One region of the Vibrio sp. PNB23_22_6 genome, then DNA from elsewhere that is predicted to be linked to it. Evidence: riboswitches for the same ligand, from Rfam matches in the RefSeq annotation. Region 1 holds a riboswitch; the other holds the start of a gene.

The links. Region 1 has a riboswitch for lysine ahead of tet(35) (tetracycline efflux Na+/H+ antiporter family transporter Tet(35)). Riboswitches for the same ligand answer to the same signal wherever they lie in the genome.
Region 2: another riboswitch for lysine. It lies ahead of lysC (lysine-sensitive aspartokinase 3); the one in region 1 lies ahead of tet(35) (tetracycline efflux Na+/H+ antiporter family transporter Tet(35)).

The regions. Positions count from the first base shown of each region.
Region 1 is NZ_JBNFXP010000005.1:32,305-40,499, forward strand. Features, by position in the region: gene ACVA54_RS05790 (inosine/guanosine kinase) at 1-1,255, shown strand, start outside; gene ACVA54_RS05795 (H-NS family histone-like protein) at 1,407-1,814, opposite strand; lysine riboswitch at 2,409-2,589, shown strand; gene tet(35) (tetracycline efflux Na+/H+ antiporter family transporter Tet(35)) at 2,699-4,300, shown strand; gene ACVA54_RS05805 (helix-turn-helix domain-containing protein) at 4,498-4,707, opposite strand; partial or broken gene ACVA54_RS05810 (sigma 54-interacting transcriptional regulator) at 4,729-5,449, opposite strand; His leader region at 5,810-5,948, shown strand; gene hisG (ATP phosphoribosyltransferase) at 6,000-6,896, shown strand; gene hisD (histidinol dehydrogenase) at 6,902-8,195, shown strand, end outside.
Region 2 is NZ_JBNFXP010000019.1:77,301-85,495, reverse strand. Features, by position in the region: gene ACVA54_RS14875 (cation:proton antiporter) at 1-459, opposite strand, end outside; gene metH (methionine synthase) at 652-4,332, shown strand; gene lysC (lysine-sensitive aspartokinase 3) at 4,422-5,774, opposite strand; lysine riboswitch at 5,897-6,075, opposite strand; gene ACVA54_RS14860 (pyridoxal-phosphate-dependent aminotransferase family protein) at 6,298-7,419, shown strand; gene ACVA54_RS14855 (PglL family O-oligosaccharyltransferase) at 7,474-8,195, opposite strand, start outside.

The sequences.
Region 1 (8,195 bases):
TCGTGATCCATTGGTGAGCCAAGCACAAGAAAGCAAGAAGATGACGCGCACCCACATCATCGGTATTGATCAGACTCTGGTTGATATTGAAGCTAAAGTTACAACGGATGTGATTGAAAAGTACGGTTTGAGTAAAGGACACTCGTTGGTTATTGATGACGCAACCGCGGAAGCGCTATACCAACAGCTAAAAGAAGAGAACCTCATTACTAATGAGTATGCGGGTGGCACAATTGGCAACACACTACATAATTACTCTGTGCTTGCGGATGACCGTTCGACTCTTCTAGGCGTAATGAGCCAGGACATTAAGATCGGCAGCTATGGTTACCGTTACTTATGTAACACCTCTAGCCGTATGGATCTGAACTATCTACAAGGGGTACAAGGGGCAATCGGTCGTTGTTTTGCTCTGATTACTGAAGACGGTGAACGTACTTTCGCAATCAGCGAAGGTCAAATGAACCAACTTCATCCAGATAACATCCCAGAGAAAATCTTCAAAAGTGCATCAGCGCTTGTCCTGACGGCGTATCTCGTTCGTTGTAAAGAAGGCGATCCAATGCCGGAAGCAACCATGCGTGCGATTGAATACGCGAAGAAATACGATGTACCAGTGGTGTTAACGCTTGGAACTAAGTTTGTAATTCAAGATGATCCGATTTTTTGGCAAGCATTTATTCGTGACCATGTTTCTGTTGTCGCGATGAATGAAGACGAAGCTGAAGCGCTAACGGGTGAGTCTGATCCTCTAGCGGCATCTGACAAGACGTTAGATTGGGCTGACATGGTACTTTGTACCGCTGGCCCTGTTGGCTTGTTCATGGCAGGCTACACCGAAGATAGTGCAAAGCGCGAAACTTCACTGCCACTTCTTCCAGGTTCTATCGCAGAGTTCAATCGTTACGAATTTAGTCGACCAGCGAAGAAAGAATCGTGTGAGAATGCAATTAAAGTTTATTCACACATTTCGCCTTACATGGGTGGTCCAGAGAAAATTAAGAATACCAATGGTGCAGGTGATGCGGCACTGTCCGCAGTTTTGCATGATATGGCTGCAAATAAGTATCATAAAGAAAATGTGCCTAACTCAAGCAAGCACAGTAATGAGTATTTAACTTATTCTTCATTCTCTCAAGTATGTAAATACGCGAATCGTGCAAGTTATGAAGTGTTAGTACAGCATTCCCCACGTCTATCTCGTGGTTTGCCTGAGCGTGAAGATAGTTTAGAAGAAGCATACTGGGAGCGTTAATTCGATTCCTAGAGTGAGAACTTCATATATCAAAAAAAATGGCGCATGTTGAATGCGCCATTTTTTTATCTGCTTATAGTGATAAGCAAACAAAAAGGCTTCCATTTGAAGCCTTTAAACATTCACTTGACCCGCCCTAAATAAGGTTGAGTTAGATTAAGAAGTCGTCTAGAGATTTGCCGGCATCAAGTAGCTCTTGAATTGCAGAAGGCGTACGGCCTTGGCCTGTCCAAGTTTTCTCTTCACCGTTAGTATCGGTGTATTTGTACTTAGCTGGGCGTGGAGCACGCTTAGCTTTCATCTTAGTTTTAGTCTCACCCGCTAGTGCACTAATAAGTGCTTCAACATCGATACCGTCTTTCGCGATTTGCTCTGCGATAGCTGCCATTTTTGCTTCTTGCTCAGCTTGTGCTGCGCGGTCAGCTTCTTCAGCTTCTTGACGCTCTTGGACAACGATAGTGAGTTTATCTAGAGCTTCTTCCAATTGTTCTAGAGTCAGCTCACGAGAAAATGCACGAAGGCTACGGATATTTAGAAGTGTTTTAGTCAGCTCTGACATAACGATTCCTATTAATAGGTTGAGAGGTTCGACATACGTTATCAAAATGATAAATTAAATGCCAAACTGGAAATATAGCATAGAGTTCTTATATTTAACTTTATCTTTTCAATATGTGCAAATATTAATTTATTATTTTGATGAAATTTTTAATCGTTTCATTATAGATGAGAAATTAAATAGACTAAAGCTTATCTTAATACAGATTGAAGTCCGATTTTTTGTTATAGATACGATAAGCTTTTAGGTTTGTAGATACTCTATTTGTCGCTTGAATTGAAATTACCATTAATATTTTTGATGGTGAGGAGGCAACTAATTAGATGGTATCGGTTTTTTATTTTTGGCTTAACTTCATAGCAACTCAGACGAAAGTTAGTAGTCAAGTTTCATAATTATCATCCTTGAAGTGCTTGCAGTGCACATTGATCCTTTGTTGGTTCCTGATTTATAAACGGTTACGACAACTTTTTATCCACTAAATTTAGTTTGATGTGTTGCATTGGAGGGCTTCATGAGTACAATGGACGTTACCTGATGCAATATTGCAGATAATTTGTTGTCGATTTGTGTAATTGATGGTTAACTGTCTGTTATTGCCGTAGAGGTGCAGTCTCGAAGAGTAGCTATTATTGGGGTGATGCCAATGAATAATAGTGGAAGGCGAAGATTGCCGAAGTAAGTAGCCTATCAAAACTGCTTGCTGGGGTTGTATCTGAAAGGAACAACACTGCCATAGTATATTTACATTAAACTATGGAGCGCTACTGTAGGGTTGGGTGAAGTGTTCGCTTCCCTGTCGCTAAGTTCAACATGAGCACGTGTCATATACAACGTGTTTTGTCTGCAGTAGGTCTCTAGCCAAACTTTGGTTTTTGAAGATCATGAATTTAATAGATTTTGCACATTCTCCCGTTTCGTTATTACCGCCTGTTGTTGCACTGACGCTGGCAATTTTGACTCGACGCGTTTTAGTTTCTCTCGGTGTAGGTATCGTACTTGGTGCGGTTCTACTTAACGACTGGTCTATCGGCTCTACCGCTGGCTACGTCAGTGCCCAAGTTTCTTCTGTTTTTATTGAGGACGGTGGTATCAATACTTGGAATATGAGTATTGTTGGCTTCCTAATCTTGTTAGGTATGACAACGGCGTTGTTGACCCTGTCTGGTGGTACTCGCGCTTTCGCTGAATGGGCGCAAACTCGAGTAAAAAGTAAACGTGGCTCTAAACTTCTTGCTGCCTTTCTAGGCGTATTCATTTTTGTCGACGATTACTTTAACAGTCTCGCTGTTGGTGCGATCTCTCGTCCAGTTACAGACCGCTTCTATGTTTCACGCGCTAAACTCGCGTACATCCTAGACTCAACGGCTGCACCTATGTGTGTGATCATGCCAGCTTCAAGTTGGGGGGCTTATATCATCACGATCATCGGTGGTATTTTAGTATCGCACGGCGTAACGGAGTACTCAGCACTTGGTGCGTACGTTCGTCTTATCCCAATGAACTTTTACGCTGTATTTGCACTGCTCATGGTATTTGCAGTGGCGTGGTTTGGTCTAGATATCGGCAAAATGCGTGAGCATGAAATTGCAGCGTCTCAAGGTCGTGGTTTTGATAAAGATAAAGAGAACGATATTCAAGAAGCGCACGATCTTAATGAAGAGCTAGATATTCACGAAAGTGAAAGAGGTAAGGTATCTGACCTAGTACTTCCTATCGTGACACTTATTGTGGCGACGATCGCTTCAATGCTTTACACCGGTGGTCAAGCGCTGGCAGCAGATGGAAAACAATTTGCGCTGTTAGGTGCGTTTGAGAACACTGATGTAGGTATGTCTCTTATTTACGGTAGTTTACTTGGTCTTGCAGTCGCTCTATTTACTGTATTGAAACAAGGCTTACCAATGGTTGAGATTACTCGTACGCTTTGGATTGGTGCTAAGTCAATGTTCGGCGCGATTCTCATCCTTATCTTCGCTTGGACGATCGGCTTGGTTATCAGCGATATGAATACCGGATCTTACTTGTCAACGATGGCACAGGGTAATATTGATCCTCATTGGCTACCGGTTATCTTGTTCTTGCTGTCAGGCCTAATGGCTTTCTCTACAGGTACGTCGTGGGGTACCTTTGGCATCATGCTGCCTATCGCAGGTGACATGGCGGGCGCGACTGACATCGCACTTATGCTACCTATGTTGAGTTCGGTACTCGCTGGTGCGGTATTTGGTGACCATTGTTCGCCAATTTCTGATACGACCATTCTGTCTTCTACAGGTGCACGTTGTAATCACATTGATCACGTGGCGACACAGTTACCTTATGCTCTGTCAGTTGCTCTTGTTGCCTGTGTAGGCTTTATTACGCTTGGTATGACGGCTTCTACCGTAATTTCTTTCATTGCAGCATCGATCACGTTCGTTATCGTTTGTGTGATTTTATCCTGGCTGTCTAAGTCAAAAATGACATCATGTCAGAATGCTTAGATTGTTTGATATAGCGAACTAAAATAAAAACTCCGCTCAATTGGCGGAGTTTTTTTATGCAATATCAAGATAGGTTGAAAGTGATACGTGCAGCCCATTGAAAGCACCTTTTGTATCGCATTAAACGTGTCGGTATGCATAATATCCGAACGGGACGAATGGGTATTACAGTAGCAATCAGACTCGATTTAAAAGGATCAGACGTTGAGATTGTATTTTTTGATTAAGCGATACAAGGTTGTTCGGGATATCCCTAAATCCCGCGCAGCTGCACTTATATTGTGTTTGTTTTCCTCTATTACATGGAGCAAATATTCGAGGTCGACTTGCTCTACAGAGGGGAGTAATTGCCGCTCGCAACTGTCTAGTCCTAAGTCTGTGACTAGGAGAGTATTATCTTCGCACATCACGATTGCCCTTTGAATTACGTTACGGAGTTCGCGTACGTTACCAGGCCATCGGTGTTTTTGTAGTTTTGCTTTAACTTCATTGGACATGTTGTTGATCTGTCCTTTTGATAGGTCTTTCAAAAAATACTCGGCTAAGATCAGAATGTCGTTGCCGCGTTCTCTTAACGGTGGAATTGTTAGCGGTAAAATATTGAGCCTATAAAATAGGTCTTCTCGAAATTGGCCTTGAACCACCTCATTTTTCAGGTCTACGTGACTCGCGACTATCACTCGGCAATCCACATGGATATTCTTATCAGCTCCCACTTTGTGGATCAGTTTATTCTCAAGAAAGTGCAGAAGATGAATTTGAAGTTGAGGAGGCATGTCTCCATCTCATCTAAAAATAGCGTTCCCTTGTGCGCCTTTTGAATATACCCAACATGTTCTGATATGGCACCTGTAAATGCCCCTTTCTCGTGCCCAAATAGCTCCGAGGCGATAAGACCGCTGGGTATCACCCACAGTTTACCTCCACAAAAGGTGATGAGCGTCGACTTGATAGTTGGTGGATGATTCTCGCGCACAGCCCTTTACCCACACCGGTCTCACCTTGGATAAGAACCTCTGCATCACACTGCGCATACTTCCTTAATATATTACTTAGCTCGTTGATACAGGCACTATTTCCAATCAAGGTGAATGGATTGGCATCAATGTTTTGCGTAATTATTTTGGTTCGACTCTTATGTAGTTTCATGATTAGCCACTTTTTTGGTTCTAATCAAAGCGTAGTTGCGAAATGGTTGTCTCAAAAGTGAGTAGCTGTATCATATTTGAGAATTTATCAAGTTAACATACGCTTGGGCGCTAACCGGTTGTTCTAGAATCAATTAATGGATTTGTTTTTTTTTAACATGCTCTCGTTGCAAATGCGCTCAGTTGTTTAGAGTCTGGGTTAATATGTCGCTCCAATGGTCGTAAAATTAGTGGTTTAGCAAATTATTTGAGAAAAGTTTGAATTCAGTATTGAAAAAATTAACAAGCTTAGTTAGTGTGGTCATTAACGAAGCAACTCAATCGAGCCTTAAATAAGTATGCGTAATTTTGCAATGAATATTCATCATCATCATCACCCAGCCTAGTCTTTCGGGAGATGCACGCATACCCGGGAGGCAGGAAACTCCCGGAGGTTAAAATCAAAGTACATACAGATTTCAAACCCTCGGGAGACCCAACTCTCCCGAGGGTTTTTTAGTTTGCTGATTTATAAAATATTTTAAATATCGAATTTGCACAGGGATAAAGCAATGCAAACACAACGCTTAAGAATTGCCATTCAGAAAAAAGGCCGCCTTAGTAAAGAGAGCCAAGCTCTATTGAAAAAATGTGGTGTTAAATTCAATGTCATGGGTGAGCGATTGGTCGTTCATTCAGAAAATATGCCAATTGATTTGCTTTTGGTACGCGATGATGACATCCCTGGTTTAATTATGGATGGTGTGGTTGACCTAGGCTTCATTGGTGAAAATGAACTTGAAGAAGTTCGTCTGGACCGTAAAGCATTAGGCGAGCCTAGCGAGTTTGTGCAACTTCGTCGTCTTGATTTTGGTGGCTGCCGTTTGTCTATCGCTATCGACAAAGATGAGGAATACAACGGCCCGCAAGATTTAGCAGGGAAACGTATCGCAACGACTTACCCACAATTGCTAAAAGCTTACATGGATGAAGTTGGTGTATCGTTCTCAACATGTATGTTGACCGGTTCTGTGGAAGTTGCTCCTCGCGCTGGCCTAGCAGACGCGATTGCAGATTTAGTGTCGACCGGTGCAACGCTTGAAGCAAACGGTTTAAAAGAAGCTGAAATTATCTTCAAATCAAAAGCGACACTGATTCAACGTACTGGCGAATTCGATGCAGATAAAGTGGCACTGATCGAAAAATTACTGACTCGTATGCAAGGCGTACAGCAAGCGAAGGAGTCGAAGTACATCATGCTACACGCTCCCGCTGATAAATTAGACCAAATTAAGACACTGTTACCAGGAGCCGAAGATCCGACTGTTTTACCACTCTCTGCAGACAAGCAAAAAGTGGCGGTTCACTTGGTCAGTACTGAAAACTTGTTCTGGGAAACGATGGAACAGCTCAAAGAATTGGGTGCGAGCTCAATCCTAGTACTACCAATTGAAAAAATGATGGAGTAATCGTGATGAGAACAGTTGTATGGCAATCGCTGAGCGAAACACAGCAGGATTCGATTCTGGAGCGTCCAGCAATTACAGAGGGCGCAAATATTACTGCCGCAGTTTCTGAAATCATCGCGAAAGTTCGTAATGAAGGTGATGCTGCATTAGTAGAGTTGACTGAGAAGTTTGACCGCGTTAAGCCGGAGTCTATTCGTTTATCGGCTCAAGACATTGATAAAGCTTCAGCGCGTCTTCCTGAAAAAATGAAGAATGCGCTTGAGCAAGCCTATGAAAATATCTCGAAGTTTCACAAAGCACAGAAGCCACAGCCTATCAAAGTAGAAACTCAACCAGGTGTACTTTGTGAGCAGGTCACGCGCCCAATTCAAAAAGTGGGTTTGTACATTCCTGGCGGTAGCGCACCATTACCATCGACGGTTTTGATGCTGGGTGTTCCTGCAAACATAGCAGGTTGTCGAAAAGTGGTGCTTTGCTCTCCACCACCAATTGCCGACGAGATCCTTTATGTAGCGAAACTGTGTGGCATCGATGAAGTGTATAACGTCGGTGGCGGTCAAGCGGTGGCGGCGATGGCTTACGGCACAGAGACGGTATCGAAAGTTGATAAGATCTTTGGTCCGGGTAACGCCTACGTGACAGAAGCAAAACGTCAGGTGAGTAATGATTTCCGCGGCGCAGCGATTGATATGCCTGCAGGTCCATCAGAAGTGCTTGTGATTGCGGATGAAACGGCCGACCCAGACTTCATTGCCGCGGATCTGCTGAGCCAAGCGGAGCACGGTCCTGATTCCCAAGTGGTACTTGTGACGCCTTCACCAGTGATTGCAGATCAAGTGACGGATGCGGTTCAACGCCAACTTAAAGCACTCTCTCGTGCCGATATCGCACAGCAGGCGCTGGCTTCCAGCCTAATCATCATTGCGGAGTCTCTGACTCAAGCTGTTGCAATCTCAAATTACTACGGCCCTGAGCACTTGATTGTTCAGACCAAGACCCCTCGCGAGCTTCTACCTCTATTAGATAACGCAGGTTCAATCTTCCTAGGCGATTGGTCTCCTGAATCAGCAGGTGATTACGCGTCAGGTACTAACCACGTGCTTCCTACTTATGGTTACACGCGTACCTACTCAAGCTTAGGTTTGGCGGATTTCTCTAAACGTATGACGGTTCAAGAACTGTCTGCTGATGGTCTAAAGAACCTTGCGCCAACGGTGGTAACCATGGCTGAGGCGGAAGGTCTTGATGCGCACAAGCGTGCGGTGACTATCCGTACTGAAAAATTAACCCGCGTAGTAA
Region 2 (8,195 bases), on a different contig from region 1:
GATCGCTAAGACTGCAATTGGGTCGGTTGGAGAAATAAGCGCGCCAAAAAGTAAGCAGTAGACGAGCTTGAATTGAATACCGATCAGTAGGCAGAAACCGTAGAGAACAAAACCGATGAAGAAAGTTGAGAAGAGAGTTGCGCCTAGAGCAAGTACTGTAATTTCCCATTTTTGGTCTTTGAGGTTAGGCAGTTTGACGCCTAAGCCACCCGCAAATAATAGAAATCCTAGGATCCCCTTAAGTAGAAAATCTTCAAAGTCGATGCTAGTGATGGTTCGTGTTGCGATATCTGTAAGCTGAAACCAATCATTTTGACCCGCGATGAGAATGAAGAGCGAAAGTATCATTGAGCCTGCGGTAATGGCTATGGTGGTTTGCATTTTTCCTATCTTGCTGTTTATAAAGGCAATTAGAATTGCTGCGGCAGATAGGAAACATAAAGTATGATAGACCGACATAGAGCCCTCTATTTGTAACTTTTTATGAATGGAAATTCTCGGCCTATGTTGGCTAAATAGCAAACATTTTTTCGTGATTTCTTTGTAACTTGAAATGGACGCTAAATAATCACTAATTCTATTTTTAGACGTCTAGACTCCTTTTGTTTGTGTGATAGGATGAGAAGATAATTAAAGGAATGAGGCTGTACTGTGGGAAGTAATGTAAGAGAGCAGATAGAAGCTCAATTGAAACAACGTATTTTGCTGATTGATGGTGGTATGGGTACCATGATTCAGGGTTACAAACTTGAAGAGCAAGACTATCGAGGTTTGCGTTTTGCAGATTGGCATTGTGACCTAAAAGGTAATAACGACTTGTTAGTGCTTACTCAGCCTCAATTGATTAAGGATATTCATAGCGCATACCTCGAAGCGGGTGCTGACATTCTCGAAACAAATACTTTTAATGCAACCTCTATTGCAATGGCTGACTACGAGATGGAAAGCCTGAGTGAGGAGATTAACTTCGCCGCGGCTAAGCTTGCTCGTGAGGTCGCCGATGAATGGACAACAAAGACGCCTAGTCGTCCCCGTTATGTTGCCGGTGTTCTTGGTCCGACAAACCGTACTTGTTCGATCTCTCCGGATGTAAACGATCCGGGCTACCGTAATGTTTCTTTCGATGAACTCGTTGAAGCTTACTCCGGATCAACTCGTGCGCTGATTAAAGGTGGTTCTGATCTTATTCTGATTGAAACTATCTTTGATACACTCAATGCGAAAGCGTGTGCCTTTGCGGTAGACAGTGTCTTTGAAGAACTAGGTGTTGAGTTACCAGTCATGATCTCCGGCACCATTACCGATGCGTCTGGTCGCACGCTTTCCGGTCAAACGACAGAAGCGTTCTATAACTCTCTGCGTCATGTAAACCCGCTTTCATTTGGCTTGAATTGTGCGCTTGGCCCTGATGAATTGCGCCCTTACGTAGAGGACCTTTCTCGCATTTCTGAATCTTTTATCTCAGCACACCCTAATGCTGGTCTACCAAACGCTTTTGGTGAGTATGACCTCTCGCCAGAAGATATGGCGATTCATGTTAAAGAGTGGGCGGAAAGTGGCTTCTTGAACCTGATTGGTGGCTGTTGCGGTACGACGCCAGAGCACATTCGCCATATGGCAATGGCAGTTGAAGGTGTGAAACCTCGTGATTTGCCTGAGCTTACGGTTGCGTGTCGTTTGTCCGGTCTTGAGCCTCTTACGATTGAAAATGAGACGCTGTTTATCAACGTGGGTGAACGTACTAACGTTACCGGTTCTGCTCGCTTTAAACGTCTGATCAAAGAAGAGCTCTACGATGAGGCTCTGGAAGTTGCTCGCCAGCAAGTTGAGAACGGCGCTCAGATCATCGATATCAACATGGATGAAGGTATGTTGGATGCAGAAGCCAGTATGGTTCGCTTTCTAAATCTATGTGCGTCTGAGCCAGAAATTTCCAAAGTTCCAATTATGGTCGACTCTTCCAAATGGGAAGTGATCGAAGCGGGTCTGAAGTGTATTCAGGGCAAAGGCATCGTGAACTCCATCTCTTTGAAAGAAGGGAAAGAGATGTTTGTTAAGCAAGCGAAGCTGATTCGTCGATATGGTGCTGCGGTTATCGTGATGGCATTTGATGAGGTTGGTCAGGCAGAAACGCGTGAGCGTAAGCTAGAGATCTGTACCAATGCTTATCGCATTTTGGTTGATGAAGTGGGCTTCCCGCCGGAAGATATTATCTTTGACCCGAACATTTTTGCGGTTGCGACGGGTATCGAAGAGCACAACAACTACGCAGTTGACTTCATTGAAGCGGTTGCAGATATTAAACGTGATTTACCACATGCGATGATCTCTGGTGGCGTGTCTAACGTTTCCTTCTCCTTCCGCGGTAATAACTACGTTCGAGAAGCGATTCACGCGGTGTTCCTATACCACTGTTTTAAAAATGGTATGGATATGGGTATCGTTAACGCGGGTCAGCTAGAAATCTACGATAATGTTCCAGACAAACTGCGTGAAGCGGTCGAGGATGTGGTGCTAAACCGTCGTGATGATTCAACTGAACGACTGCTCGATATTGCTGCTGAGTATGCAGATAAAGGTGTCGGAAAAGAAGATGATGCCTCTGCGCTTGAATGGCGTACCTGGACGGTAGAAAAACGTTTAGAGCATGCGCTGGTTAAAGGCATTACCGAGTTCATCGTAGAAGATACTGAAGAAGCTCGCCTTAATGCGTCCAAACCACTTGAAGTGATCGAAGGCCCTTTAATGGATGGTATGAACGTGGTTGGCGATCTATTTGGAGAAGGCAAGATGTTCCTTCCCCAAGTAGTAAAGTCGGCACGTGTTATGAAACAGGCAGTTGCTCACCTTGAGCCCTTCATTAACAAAGAAAAACTAGCCGGTTCATCCAACGGTAAGATCCTGCTTGCGACCGTTAAAGGTGATGTTCATGACATTGGTAAGAACATTGTTGGCGTGGTGCTGCAATGTAATAACTACGAGATCATCGATCTTGGCGTAATGGTACCGTGTGAAAAGATCCTGAAAGTGGCTAAAGAAGAGAATGTCGACATTATTGGCCTTTCTGGCTTGATCACGCCATCTCTGGACGAAATGGTTCATGTCGCAAAAGAGATGGAGCGTCTAGATTTTGAACTTCCACTTCTGATCGGTGGTGCGACCACATCAAAAGCGCATACTGCCGTTAAGATTGAGCAGAGCTACAAACACCCAGTAGTATACGTAAATAACGCTTCTCGTGCGGTAGGTGTGTGTACATCACTGCTATCAGATGAACGCCGTCCGGCTTTTGTTGAAAAATTGGATGAAGACTACGAACGCGTACGTGACCAACATAACCGCAAGAAGCCTCGTACCAAGCCTGTCACCTTAGAAGCCGCACGTGCTAATAAGGTTGCGATTGATTGGGAGGCGTATACACCACCTGTACCAATTAAACCAGGCATCCACATTTTTGAAGATTTTGATGTCGCTACTTTGCGTAAGTATATCGACTGGACGCCTTTCTTCATGACTTGGTCGTTAGTCGGCAAGTTCCCAACAATCTTTGACCATGTAGAAGTGGGCGAAGAAGCACTGCGTCTGTACAAAGATGCAAATGAGTTGCTTGATCGCGTTGAGCGTGAAGGGTTACTGAAAGCACGAGGTATGTGTGGTCTGTTTCCTGCGGCTAGTGTTGGCGATGATATTGAAGTTTACACAGATGAGTCACGCACCAACGTTGCTAAAGTGCTGCATAACTTACGTCAGCAGACAGAGAAACCAAAAGGCTTCAACTATTGTTTGTCTGATTATATTGCACCGAAAGAGTCTGGTAAGCATGATTGGATTGGTGCCTTTGCAGTAACGGGCGGTATTGGTGAGCGTGAACTTGCTGACGAATACAAAGCGCAAGGTGATGATTTCAATGCCATCATGATCCAAGCGGTGGCGGACCGTCTTGCAGAAGCGTTCGCAGAGTACCTACATGAGCGTGTACGTAAAGAGATTTGGGGTTACGCTGCGGATGAAGAGCTGTCGAATGAAGAACTGATTCGTGAAAAATACCAAGGCATTCGACCAGCTCCGGGTTATCCGGCATGCCCTGAGCATACTGAGAAAGGACCGCTATGGGAACTGATGAATGTTGAAGAAAACATTGGTATGTCACTGACAACAAATTACGCGATGTACCCAGGAGCGTCCGTATCGGGTTGGTACTTCTCGCACCCTGATTCTCGTTACTTTGCGATTGCTCAGATCCAAGAGGATCAGCTACAAAGCTACGCTGATCGAAAAGGTTGGGATAGGATCGAAGCAGAAAAGTGGTTAGGTCCTAACATTAACGGTTAATCGACTCAGATAGAAACAACAAGGGCTGCGATGTGTAGCTCTTGTTGTTTCTTGGTGAATTAAAGTTTTATCGTTGAGTTAAAGCGTTCTTACTGTTCAAACAGCTCTGTATGCAGTTTTTGGATCGCTTGACGTGATACTGACTCGTGGACAAGGAAGCACAGGTTATGTGGGCTTGCTCCGTAACAGATCATACGTAGGTTGAAGTCTTCTAACGTGCCAAACACTTGCTTCGCGTAGCCTTTGCTTTCACTCATATTGTTACCAATCAGAGCGACAAGACATAGGTCGTGTTCCACTTCTACTTTACATAGTTCTTCAAGTTCCTCGCGTGCCGCTTGTGGTAATTGAGGTGCACCGCCTGACGTGTCTGTTTGATCAAGGGTGAGTGATACACTGATTTCAGATGTGGTGATCAGATCGACAGATATTTTGTGTTTCGCTAGGATCTCAAATACCTTCGCTAAGAAGCCGTAGGCGTGGAACATGTTTGCGCTGCGCAGTGTCACCATGGTTTGGTTACAGCGCAGAGCAAGTGCACGGAATAAAGGTGAGCTTTCCACTTGATGACGGATCCATGTACCGCCTTTTTCTGGCTCTTTAGAAGAGCCTACGAATACTGGGATGTCGTGACGAAGTGCCGGAACCAGTGTTGAAGGGTGCAGGATTTTTGCGCCGAAGTTTGCCATCTCTGATGCTTCACTAAAGCTGATCTCTGGGATTGGCGCTGCTTTTGAGGCGATACGTGGGTCTGTGGTGTAGATGCCCGGAACGTCGGTCCAAATCTCTAGACCTGCTGCTTTCACCCCTTCTGCAATCAATGCTGCGCTGTAGTCACTGCCGCCACGACCAAGCGTTGTCGTGTTACCTTCTTCATCTGAGCCGATGAAGCCCTGAGTGATAACAACATACTCTTGGCATAGTGGAACCAACTTTTCTTGTGCGAGTTGTGAAATGGTTTCGACATTTGGTTCAGCACGACCAAAGGTAGCATCGGTTTTTAACACGTCGCGAATATCAAAACGGATGGTGTTAATACCACGCTCACGCATTAACTGCGCAAGAATGTGAGTCGACATTAATTCGCCACAAGCGACCAAATGATCGGTCAGTTTGGTGTTTGCTTGGATAGAAGTGGCCTCTGCCAAGCTTGTGACGGTATCAAGAATCGAATAAACCTCAGCTGCCGCTTCGGTTGCGTCTTCAAGTTGCGACAGAATCGATTCGTGAATGTTTGCTAGTTTCTGTAGTACTTCCGCACGATGTTCTTGGTCTTGAACACCATTTGCGAGTTCAACTAATAGATTAGTGACACCTGAGCAAGCGCTGCTGACGACAAGGCGAGTATTTGGGTTGTTTTCTATGATAGTGGAGCAACGGCTCATTGCCTCAAAGTTGGCAACACTGGTTCCACCGAATTTTGCTACGTTAAATGCGCTCACTGCGTTCTCCCACGACTTCCTGAAAAATAACAACAATTAATTGGTTGTCTAATACATCCAATGTTTGGTGAGGAAAGGAACAGAGCAAATAGAGAGGTAGTTAGAATGTAATTTGAAAATTTACCCTCAGAAGCTCTTCATCATACGGCACTGATGACAGTTGATGGGACTCAACCCAAGTCAACCGACAAGTCAAATCCTGCAACTTTGACTTACCTCGGCACTGCTCCCCCTGAGTGATTGGTATTGGAATTGCGGCTCCACAAATCACCTGCCTGGGCAGTGCTCCTCTTCTGCATAAAGCTTAAACATTGAACGGTTTTGTTGTCACATTGTCAACCAATATCTCAACCATTATGAAAGTTTTTATTAACGAATTTGTGACAGTGGTTTGACCTCTATACTTAGGGTTAATTGCCGATAGAGGAAAAATCTATTAGGGTGAAAACTTCGATACCTGAGCCAGCCTTTGAATAGAACTTTTATAACGCTCAGGATGAAAGACTGCAATCAAGGAGCTGACATGCCGATCCAAAGCTTTATCCCCCCACACCGTATTTTGATGGGACCTGGTCCCTCTGATATTTCACCTCAGGTTTTACAGGCGCTTAGCCGTCCAACCGTTGGTCACCTAGATCCCCTTTTCATTGCCATGATGGATGAGCTAAAACAGTTGCTTAAATACGCTTTCCAAACAGAAAATGAATTCACTATCGCTGTCTCAGCTCCGGGCAGTGCGGGCATGGAAACGTGTTTCGTCAACCTGATTGAAAAGGGTGACAAAGTCATCGTCTGCCGTAATGGTGTTTTCGGTGAGCGCATGCGTGAAAACGTGGTTCGTGCTGGTGGTGAGGCCGTTGTCGTCGATGATGAGTGGGGAACGCCTGTATCGGTCGATAAAGTTGAAGAAGCGTTAAAGGAGCACTCTGATGCTAAGATTCTTGCTTTTGTTCATGCAGAAACATCGACGGGCGCGGTAAGTGACGCTCAAGTCTTGGGTAAGCTTGCGAAGCAATACGGTTTGCTATCGATCGTCGATGCCGTGACTTCGCTTGGTGGTGTGCCTCTAAAAGTCGACGAGTGGCAGTTAGATGCGGTGTATTCTGGAAGCCAAAAATGCTTGTCCTGTGTTCCTGGCTTATCGCCAGTGACGCTTTCTCCTGCAGCCATAGAGAAGATTCAATCCAGAACGACACCGGTTCAAAGCTGGTTCTTGGATCAAAGCCTAGTATTAGGTTACTGGAGTGGAGAAGGCAAACGCAGCTATCACCACACAGCGCCGGTGAACAGTTTGTATGCGCTGCATGAAGCTCTACTGATCCTTAAGAATGAAGGTTTAGAAAATGCGTGGGCGCGTCACCAGTTAATGCATGAGAAGCTCAAAGCTGGTTTGCAAAAGCTAGGTTTTGAATTTGTGGTAGAAGAAGCGTATCGCCTACCGCAACTTAATGCGATTTATGTCCCCGAAGGGATTGATGAAGCAAAAGTGCGTAATCACTTACTTGAAATCTATAATCTAGAGATTGGCGCAGGTCTTGGCTCACTGGCTGGCAAAGCATGGCGCATTGGTCTGATGGGTTATGGTGCTCGACCTGAAAATGTCGCCTTGTGTTTACGAGCTTTAGAAGAGTCGTTGATCGAATAACGGATTTGGTCATAGGATAAAGAAAAGCGAAGGTTATCCCTTCGCTTTTTTTATTTATTGCTTAGCGCTTGGGGCTGGCGTTGGTGAGGCTGAAAGAGCCTGATAAGGCGGTTGATAATTCACATCACTGAAATCAATGTTAGGGAATAAGAATTGTGCTTCTGCACGAATTTGCTCTGCCTTACTTGTCTCATCCAGCCCTTGATACGCTCGTATCAGGTTGTTGTAGAACGCTGGGCGTGGTTTGTCTTTAATGATCTCTAATGACCAATCAATGTATGGCTGAATCAACGTTGGGTCTTGCTTATATAAGCCAATATTTAGGAAGGTACTGTACACATCCCAATCAAAGCGATCTTTCCATACCACGGGATTAGAGACCTGATTGAGAATGTCTGGATTGGTTGGACGCGTGGTTTCAAACTTGGTGAGTACGTAGTTTGTGTGTAGAGCACTCACCATATAGAAAGTGACCACGATAGGGAACAATAGACTACAAATGCGCAGCAAACTTTTGGTTATGCGACTAAAGCCTATTTGACGGTAACGTGAGACTCGTTGATCCACCCAATAAAGCAAAATGATAAAGATCAGCCAGTGCACAAGAGAGTGATAGAACGGGTACTCGAGTTGTGAATGCAAAACAATGGGAATGAATAGTGCTAGCAGTGCCAGACGTGTGCCTCGATTCGCCTGATAAATTCGGTGTAGCACTAAAGACATCGCCAAAAAGATGCCAAGAATAGGCAGTAAACCGCCTTCAACGCCCCAATAAA